3 regions of the Mycobacterium montefiorense genome follow, and region 2 is predicted to be linked to each of the others. Evidence: riboswitches for the same ligand, from Rfam matches in the RefSeq annotation. Region 2 holds a riboswitch; each other region holds the start of a gene.

Region 1 (5,272 bases), on a different contig from region 2:
TATAAGGGCGGTGCAAATTGGTGGGCCGCACCCCGAAGTCGCGCTCGAGTTCGTCGAGGCTGCCGTAGACGTCGATGCGTGGATAGGCGGGGTCGTCGGACTTCCAAACCGGAATAGGGGTGCCCCAGTAACGATTTCGCGAAATCGACCAGTCGCGGGCGCCCTGCAGCCACTTGCCGAACTGGCCGTCCTTGACGTGCTCTGGGTACCAGGTGATCTCCTGGTTCAGTTCCACCATGCGATCCCGGAATTCAGTGACCGCGACGAACCACGACGACACCGCCCGGTAGATGAGCGGATTGCGGCATCGCCAGCAGTGCGGATAGGGGTGCTCGTAGGTTTCGTGACGAACCAGTACCGGCTGGTTCACCGCGACCGGCCCGCTCTGGTTCTTCAGGTCGCGGATGATGTTCGGGTTCGCGTCAAAGACGTGCTGCCGCTGGTAATCCGGGACCGTAACGTCGAAGCGGCCCTTGGAGTCGACCGGGGTGACCGGCAAGATGCCCACCTTGTCGGTGGTCGCCATGTCGTCCTCACCGTAGGCCGGCGCCATGTGCACGATTCCGGTGCCGTCCTCGGTGGTCACGAAGTCGCCCGGCAGCACCTGAAATGCTTCTGCTCTCCCCGGTTCCCCGGCCATGAAATACGGGAACGGGGGCAGGTAGCGGGTGCCCAGCAGGTCGACGCCGAGATGGGTGCCGAGGATTTCGGGTTCTTCGCCGATTTCGCGGGCATAGGCGGCCAGCCGCGCCTCGGCCAGCACGAACCGCCGATCCCCCACCTTCACCTGCGCGTAGGCCACGTCCGGGTTGACGGCAACGGCCAGGTTCGACGGCAGGGTCCACGGTGTCGTGGTCCACACCAGCAGGTAGGCGCCGTCCAGCTCGCCACCGGTCACCTTGAAGCCCACGGTTAGGGCCGGGTCCTGGCGGCTCTGGTACACGTCGTCGTCCATCCGCAATTCGTGATTGGACAACGGGGTTTCGTCGCGCCAGCAGTACGGCAGCACCCGGTAGCCCTCGTAGGCCAGGCCCTTGTCCCACAGCTGTCTGAACGCCCAGAGCACCGACTCCATGTACGGCAGATCAAGCGTCTTGTAGTCGTTGTCGAAGTCGACCCAGCGGGCCTGACGCGTGACGTAAGCCTGCCATTCGCCGGTGTAGCGCAACACCGATTCCTGGCAGGCTTCGTTAAACGCCGCGATGCCCATGTCGTCGATCTGGGACTTGTCGGTGATGCCGAGTTGGCGTTCGACTTCGAGTTCGGCGGGCAGCCCGTGGGTATCCCAGCCGAAGCGGCGGTCCACCTTGTATCCGCGCATCGTGCGGTACCGCGGGACAATGTCTTTCACATAGCCGGTGAGCAGGTGCCCATAATGCGGCAACCCGTTGGCGAACGGCGGCCCGTCATAGAACACATACTCTTCGGCGCCGTCACGCCGTGCGACGCTGGCCCGAAAGGTGTCGTCGCGAGCCCAGTAGTCGAGAACATCGACTTCGAGTGCGGGGAAGTCGGGGGCCCCACCGGGGAGCTTGGGATAAGCCCTGGCGTCAGCGTTTTCGGTCACGGTGCGCGTCGTCTCCTGCGTGCCTACGGTCAGGCCGGGGACGACGACGCGCTACCTGCGCGAGCACCGCGGTACCACCCCGCTTGCCGCGCTCACGCACGGCCGCTCGATAGTGGCTGTGACGGGCCTACCCGTTCGGGTCTACTGGGCCTGGCGGCTGTTCTTCCGAAGGCTCCCCGGTGATGGCCGGATCGGTGCCGTTAGGAAGATTCTACGGACCACTGCAAATCAAGAACTTCCGGCTCCAAGGGGCAAGCTGGCCGGCCAACCGGCCTGCGGTCGACTAGCCCCTTGGAGCCATCGGACTGGGTGCATCCATCCGATCAAGCCCGGACTTCGAGCAGCCCAACACGCAGCAGGGCCGCGTACACGTGACGCACCGGAACGGTCAGCAACAGCGCCACGCCGTCCACCACCGGGTCGTGGCCGATGCCGAACGGCAGCGCGTCGGCGCGGCGCGCCGCCTTCTTGGGTGCGGCAGCCCGCGTGGGGGTCATGTCGGGCACCACGTGCAGGTTGCGGGCGGGTGCTACGGCTACTACTTCGTCGAACAGTGCTGCGGTCATGATCGTCTCCTGACGGAATCGCAGACGGGTACTGACTGGACTGAGGTGTCCGTCCCGTAGTAGTTCCGATCCGAGAACGCTTGAGCGGCAAGCCGATTAACGTTATGCGGTGACTTAGCCGAGGGCGTCGAGCCGGAGGCCGGATCGGGACGGAACGGAGCCCGGATTTCGCTCCGGACTGCCACTGGAACTCACGAGTCCCTCACCTCCTCTACGGCCACGACGCGTGCGGTTTACCCACGTCTAGTGCGCGCACCAAAAGGAGTTCAGAATCCGGCGACCGCCAGAAATCCGCACCCCTCTCGTCAGAGCTTTGGCACCACACGACGTGTCCGGAAATTCGGAAGCCACTTTGGCTCAACCCTTAAGCCGGGAGGAGCTGTCCTGACCCGGGGCGTCTTTCGACGTTCGGGGTCAGTGGCCTGTGTTCGTGTAGCCGCCTCACCTAACGAGGTGCTGCTGCCATCCTCCACGAGGGGCCCAATCGGGTCAATCCGTTCCGGCGCGTGTCGGGCAAGTTCTGGGCGTCTTCACAGGTTTCCATCAGCTCTTCCGGTGCTGAACTGCGCAAATGCTATGACCTGAGCGGCTGTGGCATGGTTCACAGCCGCGGCACGCTTGGTCGCCGCACGCGAGGCTACATCCATTCCGGAACGCCCGGTCGCCTGGTCAATCGTCGGCCAAGTTTTCCAGCCGTCCGATGGTTTCGGCGAACTCTTCGATCATGTCGAGCATGACCTTTCGGGTCGGCCGGACCCGGTCGAGCGAACCGACCACCTGGCCGACGAAATAGGTTGCCAGCTCACGAGCCTTGGTGCCGGGATGAGCGGCCGCCTGGTTGATACGCATCTGAGGTTCGGTCACCAGGGTCGTCTACAGCGGCATACCAAGAGGCGCCGGGTTTTCGGGCCGCTCCCATTCCTCGGTCCAGGCCGTTCGCAGCATCCGCGCCGGTTTGCCGGTCATCGACCGCGATCGCACCGTGTCCGAAGAACTGGCGGCCAGGAACTTCTCCTTGACCACCGGATCCGTCTCGGCCTCCTCGGTGGTCAGCCAGACCGAGCCGCACCACACGCCCTCGGCACCCAGCGCCAGCGCCGCGGCGATCTGGCGGCCGCGGGCGATCCCGCCCGCAGCCAGCACCGGGACCGGTGCGACCGCGTCGACGACTTCGGGAACCAGGACCATGGTCGCCACCTCGCCGGTATGACCGCCCGCCTCGGTGCCCTGCGCAACGATCAGATCGACTCCGGCCGCGGCGTGTCGTCGCGCGTGCGCGGTGGTGCCGGCCAGCGCCGCCACCAACACGTCGTGGCCGTGCGCGCGTTCGACGAGGTCGGCAGGCGGCGGCCCGAGCGCGCTGGCGATCAACCGGATGTCATGGGCAAAGGCGACTTCGAGCAGCGGCTCATACCCCTTGGGCGAGATGTTGAGGCCGCCGGCGGATGCACGCGGCGGTTCGGCCGGCGCGCTGATGCCGTACCGGGCGAGCAAGTCTTCGACGAACGCGCGGTGCTCCTCCGGAAGCAGGTCCCTGACCTGTTTCGCGTCGATGCCGCCTTGCTCGGCGCCGACGTATTTGGGCGGCAGCAGCAGGTCGACCCCGTAGGGCTTGCCGCCGGTCTGCTCCTCGATCCAGGCCAGCTCGCTGCTCAGCCGCTGCGGGCTGTGCGCGACCGCCCCGAGGACGCCGAATCCACCCGCGTTGGTGACCGCGGCGACGACATCGCGACAGTGGCTGAAGGCGCATATCGGGAACTCCACACCGAGCAGCTCGGCGACTCTGGTCCGCATGTCACGACGCTATGAGTTATTGCCTGACATGGCAATCAACTCGCGGGTGCACACCCGTCGGGCGGCCAGCCCGACACGCCGTCCTCCAACGGGACTTCGAGGCTCTGCAGAATCGACGAGACCATTCGCCACGCGCTGATCGCGGTGACGAGCACCACGAGAATCGTTTTGTCGCTGTGCAATTCACGTTCGCAAGCCGCCCAGCTTTCAGCACTCACCGCGCCGTGGCGCACCACGTCGTCGGTGGCCGCCAGCACCGCACGCTCGGTGGGGCCGAATGCGTCGTGCTGTTGCCAGTCGCGCACGCCGACCAGGTCTTCGGCCGTCACGCCCAACCGGGTCGCGACGCGCCAATGCTGGGTCCATTCGTATTCGCATGCGGTGAGCCACCCGATCCGCATGATTATCAGTTCCCGTAACCGCGCGTCGAGGGAACCGTGCCACAGCATGGTGGCGAGCAGGTCGTTGACCGCACGCGCGAGCTGCGGATGGTTGAGCAACACCTGGAAGATGCTGAGTTCGGCCATGTAATCGGGAACGGCCGCCTCGTCGGCGGCGGCCTTGGCCTCACCGATCGGCAATCCGGGCACGCGGGCTGATTTCATCGTGTGAACACTCCGGTCTACTGGCGCAACATCTTCGCGTTCACCGGCAATGGTAGCCAGCTGCACGCCAGGCGCCTTGCGGGCGCGGTGCGTGCCGGGTTCGACTACAGCAATCCCACCAGCTGCAGGTCGGTGACGTACTTGATGATGACCGGTGCCGAGATGTGCGGGATGTCATTATCCGGGCCGATTTTCGCTTCCTGCACCGCGGCGCGGAAACGGTCGGTCGGCGCAAACGATCCACGGGTCGGCTCGAGCGCCTGTATCTGGTCGGGATTGTGCAGCATCAACTGCAGCATCTGCAGCACCGAGTGCTGACGCTGCCGATCCGGCAGAGCACGCAAGCCGGCCTCGAACTGACGCACCCACTCCCCGAAATCGTCGATGCACTGAATCGGATAGCCGGCATCGATCAGCCAGTCGACGTACGTGTCGATTCCGATGCCGTCGTCGTGCGGATTCATCACGTGATAGGTCTCGAACCCGTCGACCACCTGGGCACCCAGGGTTGCGATCGCCTCGGCGACGAACTCGACCGGCAGCCCGTCGAAGTGGGCCCGTTGCCGGTTGCCGTTCTCGTCGAGCTGGTAGAACGAGCCGGGAGCGACGCCGGTGGACACCAGGCTCAGAATCATCCGGGTAACGATATCGGTGACGTTGAACTGGCCCGCATAGCTGACGTCGGACAGGATCATGTCGCTGCGGAATACCGAAACCGGAAGGCCGAACTGCTCATTGGC
Region 2 (5,272 bases):
TCATCGGCCAGGTTGGAGATGATCTCACTGGGTTGGCCATGCGCGGAGTGGTATGTCCAGTCGACGACAAGCCGGTCCAGGAAAGACCGGGCGGATGCCTCGTCATCCCTCAGGCGCTGATTGATCTGCTGCTCCCAGTCCGCCGCGTCGGGATCGATAGGCATGTCACCGGTGTCGGCCACGTGCACGACATGCAAACGCGCGTCAAGCCGTTGCGCGAGGTCGGCCGCGACCGCCAGTGCCGCAGCGCTGCCGCGCTGCCGGTCCCAGCCTAGGACGATGTTCGGCACATGTCCTGGACCGACCAAATAGTCAGGCGCAGTAGTCGTTTCAGCATTCATCGTGATTCCCTCCTCGACATAGCTGCTACACCAGCCAGGCCAGAGCCAAGCCTGCAGCGCACGCCGCCACACACGTAATGAGCGATCCGAACGCGTTAATAAGCGAAGCGCGAACGGCGCCCTGTTCGGCGAGGCGCACGGTTTCGAAGCTCGCCGTACTAAACGTGGTGTACCCGCCGCAAAATCCAGTGCCAATGATGTTCTGCCAATTGGCCGATTGGTGCTGAAAGAGAATCGCACCGGCCAAGATGCCTAGCAGCAGAGATCCGGTGACATTGATCAGAAATGTCGCCCACGGGAAGCGCATGGGCCAGGCTCGCTTCACGAGGGCGTCTACGACGAACCGCGTTACCGCGCCCATCGCGCCGAAAAGGATGGTCAGGGAGCTGATCATCTGCGTGAGCGCCTGCGGTGAACGCCGGCTGCAACGACGGTGCCTAACCAGGCAGTGGCCATGCCGCCCAGTACGCTAGCCAGCCCGTAACCCAGCGCTGCCGCGACATGCGCGCTCCTAGCTAGCAACGAAATATCAAGCGACAGTGTGCTATAAGTCGTGAAGGCGCCACAGCCGCCTGTGCCGAACGCGTACCGGATCCGCTGACGAACCCGACTGTCATCGCCCGTCCGAACCAATCCCTCCAGCAGGGCACCCAAAACGAATGCGCCGACGAGATTGATGAGCAAGGTCGCCCACGGCCACTGCTCGCAGTCATGGAGAAGCGCATCCTCGACCGCGACACGAAGAGCCGTCCCAGCAGCTCCACCAACGAACACCCACAACGATGCCGCAGACAGCGATCGTTGCGGCGATGCCGTCGCGTCCGGATCAGTCGGCAACTCGGAATGTGTGTCACTCATCGTGTGGCACGACCAACGTCAACCGCCGCGCATATCAGCTCAGATCTGGGCGACGACGGGCATTGCACGGGCATCTCCCAACCATTGACGATATCTGGCAGGAACTATCAGCCCAGAGGCGGTTCGAGCTGCGATGCTCAGGCGAGATCCATCACCCGCGCAAGACTGTACCTCGCGTGTGGTCCCAAGGTGAAGCAACCCGTTAACGGTGCCGGATGCCGCTTGATCCAACTCGTGTCTTACTAGGATTCGACACGAAAATGAGAAACCAGCTGCGACATTTTCGTGAGAATTTCTGCAAACCAGCAATTAGGGCGAGCGCTATTCGCCACTTAGCGTGAGAACCTACAGCGGCTTCGACGGTCCCTCGCCCTGGGGACCACAACACGTCCGCCAGCCGGGGTGCTGACACCCTTCGGTACTGAAGCGGCAGTGATTATCCGTGCTGTGCATATCAATTCGGCAGCGTCCGGTTAATGAGGAGACCGGCTAGTGCGGCGCAAACGAGGAGCAGCACCCCCAGCCGAAACCAACTCGTGCTGTTGTCTCCCCGGACGGTCTCGTAGCCGATCTGCTGCTGGATGCTGGCGTAGGCAGTCTTGAGTTCGGCAGTGTTATCGACATGGAATGCGTGTCCGCCCGACAATTCGGCGACGCGTTTGAGGGCGTCGTCTTCGACTGGCACCGACACGTGTGCACCGTCCAACTGGATTGTTCCGTTGGGGGTTCCAAAAGTGATGGTGGAGATCGGCACACCTTGATCGCGGGCGGCGCGGGCGGCGGTGAATTCGCCTCGGGGATTATCGGGGTCGGGCGGGTGGTTCTCCCGGCCGGTCGACTCCAGCACGATCCGTGCCGGTGGTGCACCAGAACCTCCGCCGAGCACCGCGCCCACAGTGGCGATGGATTGCAGTGCAGCGAAGATAGCGTCGCCGACAGCGGTGCGATAAGAGACTTGCAGCTTGTCGATCGCGGTCATGGTGGCCTGGTGATCGATTGTCGGGGAGACCAACACCGCTGGAGTGCCAGAGAAGGCGATCAGCCCCAGATTGATTCCTGCAGGGAGCTGTTCGGTGAATTGTCTACCGACTTGCTGGGCGGCGACCAGCCTGCTCGGTGCCATGTCGGTGGCGGTCATCGCCGGCGATACCTGGATCAATAACATGACGACTGCGCGATTGCGCGGAATCTGTACCGAATGGGTCGGGCCGGCCAACCCCACCGTCGACGCGAGCAGCGCAACCACGAGCAGGATCGCCGGCAGGTGCCGCCACCGCCTCGATCCCGTCGGCGCTACGCGCTCCAGTATGTCCATATTGGCAAATCGCAGCAGTCGCCGTCGTCGGCTGATCAGGGCCAGGACGTACAGGCCGACCAACCCGATGACGACGAACACAAATAAGAACCACCACTTGTGCTCGAAACCTGACGTTGTCAACGGGCCCAGCATAGGCACTGTCATCTCCGGGATTCCCGTCGGCGGCAGTAACTTTCGATTGCGGGCGACGAAGCTGTATGCCGCACGGCGCTGTGCATCTGTGAATCCTTTCTGCGGGCGTGGTTAGCCGCGCAAGGTGAGCAGCCCAGCCTTACGCGGCGGGACAGCACTGGCCGATTCGGGGTTGCCAAGGCAAGGGTGCGCCAGGTGGCCCAGAACCGTCTGCGCCGTCTGGCACCCCAACGAAGCGCAACCGTAACAGGTTGATGGAGAACGGCGTTCAGGATCCGCACGACGAAATAGGCCCGCGGCAAAGTGGGGACAGTACCGAATCCGCGGACGGCGGTTTATTACTTTTATCCAATGGTGATTCCCCACCTCCTCGCAGCCGGGACGCACGCGGGCGTCAACTCACAGCACACGGGGTGTTGCGCCGAGCCGAACCGGCTGAGCACGCACCCCTCTCGTCAGAGCTTTGGCACTGCACGCCGTATTCGCGACCGAAAAATCCAGCCGCAGAAGCCACTTGGGCTCAACCCTTAAGCCGGGAAGAGCTGTCCTGACCCGGGGCGTCTTTCGACGTTCGGGGTCAGTGGCCTGTATCCGTGCGGACGCCTCACCTAGCGAGGTGCTACCGCAATTCTCAATGCTGGGCTCGCACCGGTCAAGCTTTCTCTACAGTGAGTCCGACACCGACGCTGGCGCGATTACACCGGCCGCCGAGACCGGGCCGCCCACCCTCGCCCTTCTCGGCGTGCCACTAGGGCTGCCCGGCCACCTCTACTACGCCGGACTGGGTGCGCTGGCGCTCGTCGGAGTCGTGGAGTGGCCGATCGCCGCGACGTGGAGCCGGTGGATTCGCAATCACCCGATTTCTGAATCGAACCCCTTCTGGTGCAACAGTTGTCGCGACCGGCGAGACGGTCCGCACCGACTCACCCTATGATGCAGTCGAGGTTGACACGCCCCGGTGCGCGCTCGGTCAGGGCATCCCCGATGCTGGGCTGAACGGCACCTCGGTTCGGGACTGAACGGTTTCCGATGTCACGGCATGCCGCTTCGGGGCAGCCGCCGCCCGTGGGTTGACCCGATGAGCTGATGTGTGCCAGGCTTGTTCGCGCAGCACCTCGATAGGTGAGGCGTCCGCACGGATACAGGCCACTGACCCCGAACGTCGAAAGACGCCCCGGGTCAGGACAGCTCTTCCCGGCTTAAGGGTTGAGCCCAAGTGGCTTCAGCGAGACTGATACGCCGTGCAGTGCCAAAGCTTTGACGAGAGGGGTGCGGAGACCATCTCTTAGATGTGTGCTCTCTCACCTGTGCTAGTTAGGTACGACCGTGTGGGCGTGGTGAACTGCCCCGTGGCTGGAGGGAGGTGAGGACCCGAATGGCAAGTGGCAGTGGTCCGTATCCCAATCCGCGAATAGGTCTATCCGGACACCTCATGCACCGCTGAGTGGGTGTCGCAGCCGGGTTCCCCCGGGTGTGTGCAGTGTCGATCGACAACCGACACGGCCTGGCGCGGTGCGCGAAATCCAAACCTGCGCAGACACCACCCGACGCGCCCTTTCCGTCACGTGATTAGCACGCTGTCGGGAAAACACCAGGAGTACAACATGATCGACACAGTGGACACCGTCGTGCGGATCGCCGCAGGACTTGGCCTGGGCGCAGCTATCGGGTTGGAACGGCAGTGGCGATCGCGCAACGCCGGTTTGCGCACCGCAGCCCTGGTCAGTCTTGGCGCCACGCTGTTCGTCGTCATGGGTGGCTACGCGTTTACCGGTGTCAACGCCGACCCCACCCGCGTCGCCGCCCAAGTCGCCTCCGGTATCGGTTTTCTCGGCGCTGGCGTCATCATGAAACAAGGTGCCACCATCTCAGGACTGAACACCGCCGCCACCTTGTGGGCCGCCGCCGCGGTGGGCGCGCTGGCCGGCGGCGGGCTGCTAATCCCTGCAGTGATCGGCGCGGGTGCGGTGATCGCCGCCAATATCGTCCTGCGACCGATCGGGCGCCGTCTGGACCACCATCATGGGCCGGGAACTGAAAAAGCCTCTGCTGAATACCGATTCGAGGTCCGCTGCGCCACGCGCGCCGAAGCGCACATCCGCGGCTTGGTGTTTGACGCCATTTCGCGCCCCAGCCTGACCGTGCAATCGATCACAGCGATCGACCTGCCCGGTGATCAAGGTGTCCGCATCGCCGCGACCGTGATTGCCGACGAACGCGACGACCACCGTATCGAAGCCGCTCTCGCCGACGTCATCAAGGCCCCCGAGGTCACCGCGGTGCGGTGGACCGCCGACGAAATGAGCTTGGACGACTAGCGGCAATATCCAGCAAAGGCCCCAACGCGGAACTAGATCGCGGCGCCGGGGTTCAGGATGCCCAGCGGGTCGAGCGCCTGCTTGATGCGCTGATTCAGCGCCACCACCTCGGGCCCGAGGTAGCCGTCCAGCCATGGCCGCTTCAGTCGCCCGACGCCATGCTCACCGGTGATTGTGCCGCCCAACCCGGTGGCCAGATCCATGATTTCGCCGAACGCGAGCTGAGCCCGCTGCGTCATCGCGGGGTCGGCAGCGTCGTACACGATCAGCGGATGAGTGTTGCCGTCGCCGGCGTGCGCGATCAC
Region 3 (5,272 bases), on a different contig from region 2:
CATCATCAACACCCGCGACGAACCGCACGCCGACGCCGACCGGTACCGCCGGCTACACGTCATCATCGGCGACGCTAACCTCGCCGAAACGTCGACCTACCTGAAGCTGGGCACCACGGCGCTGGTGCTGGACCTGATCGAAGAAGGCCCGCAGCACGGGATCGACCTGAGCGACCTGGCGTTGGCCCGGCCGGTGCACGCGGTCCACGCGATCAGCCGTGACCCGTCGCTGCGCGTCGCGGTGGCCATGGCGGACGGCCGGGAACTGACTGCTCTTGCGCTGCAACGGATGTACCTCGACCGGGTGGCCAAGCTGGTCGACGGTCGCGACCCCGATCCGCGGGCCGCCGACGTCGTGGAAACCTGGGCACACGTGCTTGATCTGCTTGAGCGCGACCCGATGGAATGCGCGGAGCTGCTGGACTGGCCGGCCAAGCTGCGACTGTTCGAGGGTTTCCGGCAGCGCGAGAACCTGGCCTGGTCGGCACCCCGACTGCACCTTGTCGACCTGCAGTATTCCGATGTCCGGCTGGACAAGGGCCTGTACAACCGGCTGGTGGCGCGTGGCTCGATGAAGCGTCTGGTCAGCGAGCACCAGGTGATCGAGGCGGTCGACAATCCGCCGACCGACACCCGCGCGTATTTCCGCGGCGAGTGCCTGCGCAGGTTCGGGGGCGACATCGCCGCAGCCAGTTGGGACTCGGTGATTTTCGATCTCGGTGGCGATTCGCTGGTGCGCATTCCGACGCTGGAGCCGCTGCGGGGCAGCAAGGCGCATGTCGGGGCCTTGCTGGACTCCGTTGACAGTGCCGTCGAACTGGTGGAACAACTGACGAGCTGAGGCTTGTTAACCGAAGAACGTCGGGTTCGACCGGTAGGGTAGAGATACCAGCGGGCATGTTTAAGCGGCCAGTGAACAGCCCAGACGAAGCAGGAGGCGGCGATGGCGCAGGAGCAGACCAAGCGTGGCGGAGGCGGCGGCGACGACGTCGTTGGCACCACAGCCGCGGGTCAAGAGCGTCGCGAGAAACTGACCGAGGAGACCGACGACTTGCTCGACGAGATTGACGACGTCCTTGAGGAAAACGCGGAGGACTTCGTTCGTGCGTACGTCCAAAAGGGCGGACAGTGACCTGGTCTTTCCCCGATCGCCTGCCCACTAACTCGTCACTACCCGGATTCTCTGCTGTAAACACGTCTTCGTTCGCCGACCTGTTGCGCCGCCAGGCGCCGGAATTGCTACCCGCAGTGCTGGGTGGCGGTGGAGGTCAATCCGGTGGTGACGCCGGACACCTGCCGCACGGCACCACGATCGTCGCCCTGAAATATCCCGGCGGTGTGCTCATCGCCGGTGACCGGCGCTCCACGCAGGGCAACATGATCGCCGGCCGCGACGTCAAAAAGGTCTACATCACCGACGACTACACCGCGACCGGCATCGCCGGCACGGCCGCGATCGCGGTCGAATTCGCCCGCCTCTATGCCGTGGAGCTCGAGCACTACGAGAAGTTGGAAGGCGTACCGCTCACCTTCGCCGGCAAGGTAAACCGGCTCGCGATCATGGTGCGCGGCAACCTCGCCGCCGCGATGCAGGGGCTGGTGGCCCTGCCGCTGCTGGCGGGCTACGACATCCACGCGGCCGATCCCGAAAGCGCCGGGCGCATAGTGTCGTTCGACGCGGCGGGTGGCTGGAACATCGAGGAAGAGGGATACCAGTCGGTGGGGTCGGGGTCGATCTTCGCCAAGTCCTCGATCAAGAAGCTGTATTCCCGAGTCGCCGACGCCGATTCCGCGGTGCGAGTCGCCGTGGAAGCGCTCTACGACGCCGCCGACGACGATTCCGCCACCGGCGGACCGGATCTGGTTCGCGGCATCTTCCCCACGGCGGTCACCATCGGTGCCGAAGGAGCAGTCGACGTGCCCGAGAGCCGGATCGCCGAACTAGCCCGGGAGGTCATCGAAAGCCGCTCGCGCGCTGACACTTTCGGTCCGGATGGCGGTGAGAAGTGAGCTTCCCGTATTTCATCTCGCCTGAGCAGGCGATGCGTGAGCGCAGCGAGCTCGCGCGCAAGGGCATCGCGCGGGGCCGCAGCGTGGTGGCGCTGGCCTACTCCGGCGGCGTGCTTTTCGTCGCGGAGAATCCGTCGCGCTCGCTGCAGAAGATCAGCGAACTCTACGACCGTGTCGGCTTTGCGGCTGCGGGCAAGTTCAACGAATTCGACAATCTGCGCCGTGGGGGCATTCAGTTCGCCGACACCCGCGGCTACGCCTACGACCGCCGCGATGTCACCGGCCGGCAGCTGGCCAACGTCTACGCGCAGACCCTCGGCACCATCTTCACCGAGCAAGCCAAGCCCTACGAGGTCGAGCTGTGCGTCGCCGAGGTTGCGCACTACGGCGAGACGAAACCGCCTGAGTTGTACCGGATCACCTACGACGGGTCCATCGCCGACGAGCCGCACTTCGTGGTGATGGGCGGGACCACAGAGCCGATCACGACCGCGCTCAAGGAGTCGTACGCCGAAAACGCCGACCTGCGCGAAGCTTTGGGGATCGCGATCGACGCGCTGCGGGCCGGCAGCGCCGACTCCTCGAACGGCGACCAGCCTGCACTGGACGTAGCCAATCTCGAGGTCGCCATCCTGGACGCCAACCGGCCGCGGCGCGCGTTCCGGCGGATGACGGGACCCGCCCTCGAGGTGCTACTGCCCAAATCGGTCTCCAAGTCGCCTGACAAGGGCACCTCGGCGCCCGAAGAGCCGTCCGAGTAGCCGACGCGCGGCTAAGCGCGAGGTGACTGTGGAGGCGGGCGTGACGTGGGACTTGAGCCGCACCGCGCGCTTCGGCTGCGTCTTCGCACGCAAAAGCGTGTTGCCGGAAGCCTGAAACGGAGCTAGCCTGCTGAGGCACCTCGTTAGGCGAGGCTCCTGAACGAACACAGGCCACTGATCTCACGACGTCGAGAGACGCCCAAGATCAGGACAGATCTCCCCGGCTTAAGGGGTGGTCCCAAGTGGCTTTCCCGGCTCCCGGGGATACGTCGTTCAGTGCCGAAGCTCAACGTGTGGGGGCAGCATCGCCTGCTATTCCGCTTCGCGGGTTCCCTCTTTGTGCATGTCGTGACCCGTATTGACTCTGGAAGGCAGGTGTTCCCATGACCAGATTGGTCGATGTCGCCCCCCGGGCGGGCTCAATCAGCTCGGCCGATGAGGTGCGCCTGACTCCGTATGAGGCGATGTTGGCCGACCTGTTGTTCGTCTGCGACGAACTGAACATGGCGGGCGTCCCTTTCGTTCTGATCCGCGGTGCGGACGGCCGCCCGGCGCTTGTCGTGGACATCGCGTTGCGCGCCCGGGTCGCCGAGACTCTGATGTCCGCATGTCTTGAAGTGCCGCTGCGCGCCAAGATCCTCGACGGGACCGGGCGCCGCTCGGTGTACCTGGGTGATGGCCTGCTGTCGGCAGACCCGGACCCGCGGTTGCTGCGGGTGTTTCGCCACCGGGAATGCCCGCGTTTTGGGCTGCGTTACGGCGCGTCTGCCGGGGTCGAGCTGCAGTTCTGGGTCTTCGATGGGATGCAGGCGATTTGTCCGATCGAGAATTCGCTCACGCGCAAGGTGTTGGTGCTCGCCGACATCGCGTACACCACCGTCGATATGTTCGGCCGCACGTGGCGGACGATCGACGGCATGTTCGCCCCCCACGCCGGCGACGTGACGTTCGACATCGACATGGTGTTCTCCTGGGTGGACGGCAACGACCCGGAGTTCTGCGCACGGCGCGCGGCGGCGATGGCGGGGCAGGTTGTCGGCGAAGGCGATGAAGCCGATGCGCGCATCCGTCAGATCGACGAATTGAAGTACGCGCTGCGCTCGGTGCACGCCTTCGCCCCATGGGTGCGACGGATTTTCGTCGCGACGGATTCGCCGGTTCCCAGGTGGCTCGCCGCCCACCCGAAGGTCACCATCGTGCGCGCCGAGGATCACTTCACCGATCTGTCGGCGTTGCCGGTGTACAACAGCCACGCGGTCGAGAGCCAGCTGCACCACATCCCAGGTCTGGCAGAGCATTTCCTCTACTCGAACGATGACATGTTCTTCGGCCGGCCCGTTTCACCCACAATGTTCTTCTCGCCGGGAGGCGTCACGAAGTTCATCGAAGCGGGCACGCGCATCGGACTTGGCGCCAACCATCCGGAGCGCAGCGGCTTCGAGAACGCAGCGCGCGTCAACCGGCAGTTGCTGTGGGACAAGTTCGGGAAGGTCATCACGCGCCACCTCGAGCACAGCGCTGCCCCGCTGCGCAAGAGCGTGTTGCTGGAACTCGAGCGTGAGTTTCCGCAGGAGTTCGCGCGCACTCAAGCGAGTCGCTTTCGCGCCAGCACCGACATCTCGGTGACCAATTCGCTGTACCACTACTACGCATTGATGACTGGCCGTGCGGTTCAGCACGAGTGCGCCAAGGTGCTCTACGTCGACACCACAATGCGGTCGGGGCTGGCCAAATTGCCGCAGCTGCTGAGGAAGCGCAAGTTCGACTTCTTCTGCCTCAACGATGGCAGCTTCCCGGAAGTGAGCATGGGCGAGCGGGCGCATGTTGTCGGCGAGTTTCTGGACCGGTACTTCCCGGTGCCCGCGCCGTGGGAGCGAGGAGCCGAAGACGACTGAAAATCGGCGGCGAGTGAAGGTGCGTTAGTCCGTGCGTCGGCTGGCAGCTGGCCATGTGCGCGCGAGCTGATGTGCGATGCGCGGTATCCGGCTGGCCGGAAGAATACTCACCCCGGCGTCGGCGAGTTCTTGGCGCACGGCCGCCGGCCGTACGAACCGTCCCACAGTGGGACCGCTGGCCAGCGGAATAACGGTGTGCACCACAGTTTCTGGGTAGCAGTGCACGAGATTGAATGCCTGTGCACCATCGCGACCCCGGGTCCCCGCCGTCAGAAGGTCCTGGGAATAGCAGCTGGCCGAGGCAACCGAAACAGGAATGCCGGCAAAGGTCGCCGAGGTCGAGTAGTGCAGGTGTCCGGCGAGGATGCTGCGCACATCGGTGCCACGCAGAACCGCGGCAAGTGGGCCTTGATCGCGCAGCTCTACCATGACGGAGAGGTCCTGCACGCAGGGAATCGGCGGGTGATGCATCGCGAGGATGGTGCCGAAGGGGGCGGGTTCGGCCAGCTGCGCCGCGAGCCACTGCAACTGCGCCGGCGCGATCTCCCCGTGATGGTAGCCGGGAACCGAAGTGTCCAAGACGATTACCCGCAAACCCGCGATATC

The links. A riboswitch is a leader RNA that binds a small molecule or an ion and turns the genes downstream of it on or off. The one in region 2 is predicted to bind magnesium.
Region 1: it holds a riboswitch for magnesium, as region 2 does, so the genes downstream of both, H7K34_RS18065 (Rv1535 family protein) here and H7K34_RS06205 (VWA domain-containing protein) in region 2, are expected to answer to the same signal.
Region 3: it holds a riboswitch for magnesium, as region 2 does, so the genes downstream of both, H7K34_RS02570 (stealth family protein) here and H7K34_RS06205 (VWA domain-containing protein) in region 2, are expected to answer to the same signal.

Annotation. Positions count from the first base shown of each region.
Region 1 is NZ_JACKVL010000013.1:983,098-988,369, reverse strand. It holds gene ileS (isoleucine--tRNA ligase) at 1-1,567, opposite strand, end outside; gene H7K34_RS18065 (Rv1535 family protein) at 1,891-2,133, opposite strand; M-box (ykoK) riboswitch at 2,424-2,593, opposite strand; partial or broken gene H7K34_RS18060 (NAD(P)H-dependent flavin oxidoreductase) at 2,803-3,927, opposite strand; gene H7K34_RS18055 (carboxymuconolactone decarboxylase family protein) at 3,963-4,532, opposite strand; partial or broken gene H7K34_RS27065 (thioester reductase domain-containing protein) at 4,637-5,272, opposite strand, start outside.
Region 2 is NZ_JACKVL010000007.1:336,811-342,082, forward strand. It holds gene H7K34_RS06190 (universal stress protein) at 1-341, opposite strand, end outside; gene crcB (fluoride efflux transporter CrcB) at 367-735, opposite strand; gene H7K34_RS06200 (fluoride efflux transporter FluC) at 732-1,199, opposite strand; fluoride riboswitch at 1,291-1,364, opposite strand; gene H7K34_RS06205 (VWA domain-containing protein) at 1,654-2,661, opposite strand; M-box (ykoK) riboswitch at 3,090-3,272, opposite strand; gene H7K34_RS06210 (hypothetical protein) at 3,284-3,583, shown strand; M-box (ykoK) riboswitch at 3,757-3,925, shown strand; gene H7K34_RS06215 (MgtC/SapB family protein) at 4,254-4,967, shown strand; gene H7K34_RS06220 (FAD-binding oxidoreductase) at 5,000-5,272, opposite strand, start outside.
Region 3 is NZ_JACKVL010000006.1:149,451-154,722, forward strand. It holds gene dop (pup deamidase/depupylase) at 1-841, shown strand, start outside; gene H7K34_RS02555 (ubiquitin-like protein Pup) at 944-1,132, shown strand; gene prcB (proteasome subunit beta) at 1,129-2,010, shown strand; gene prcA (proteasome subunit alpha) at 2,007-2,771, shown strand; M-box (ykoK) riboswitch at 2,904-3,076, shown strand; gene H7K34_RS02570 (stealth family protein) at 3,155-4,666, shown strand; gene H7K34_RS02575 (phosphodiesterase) at 4,691-5,272, opposite strand, start outside.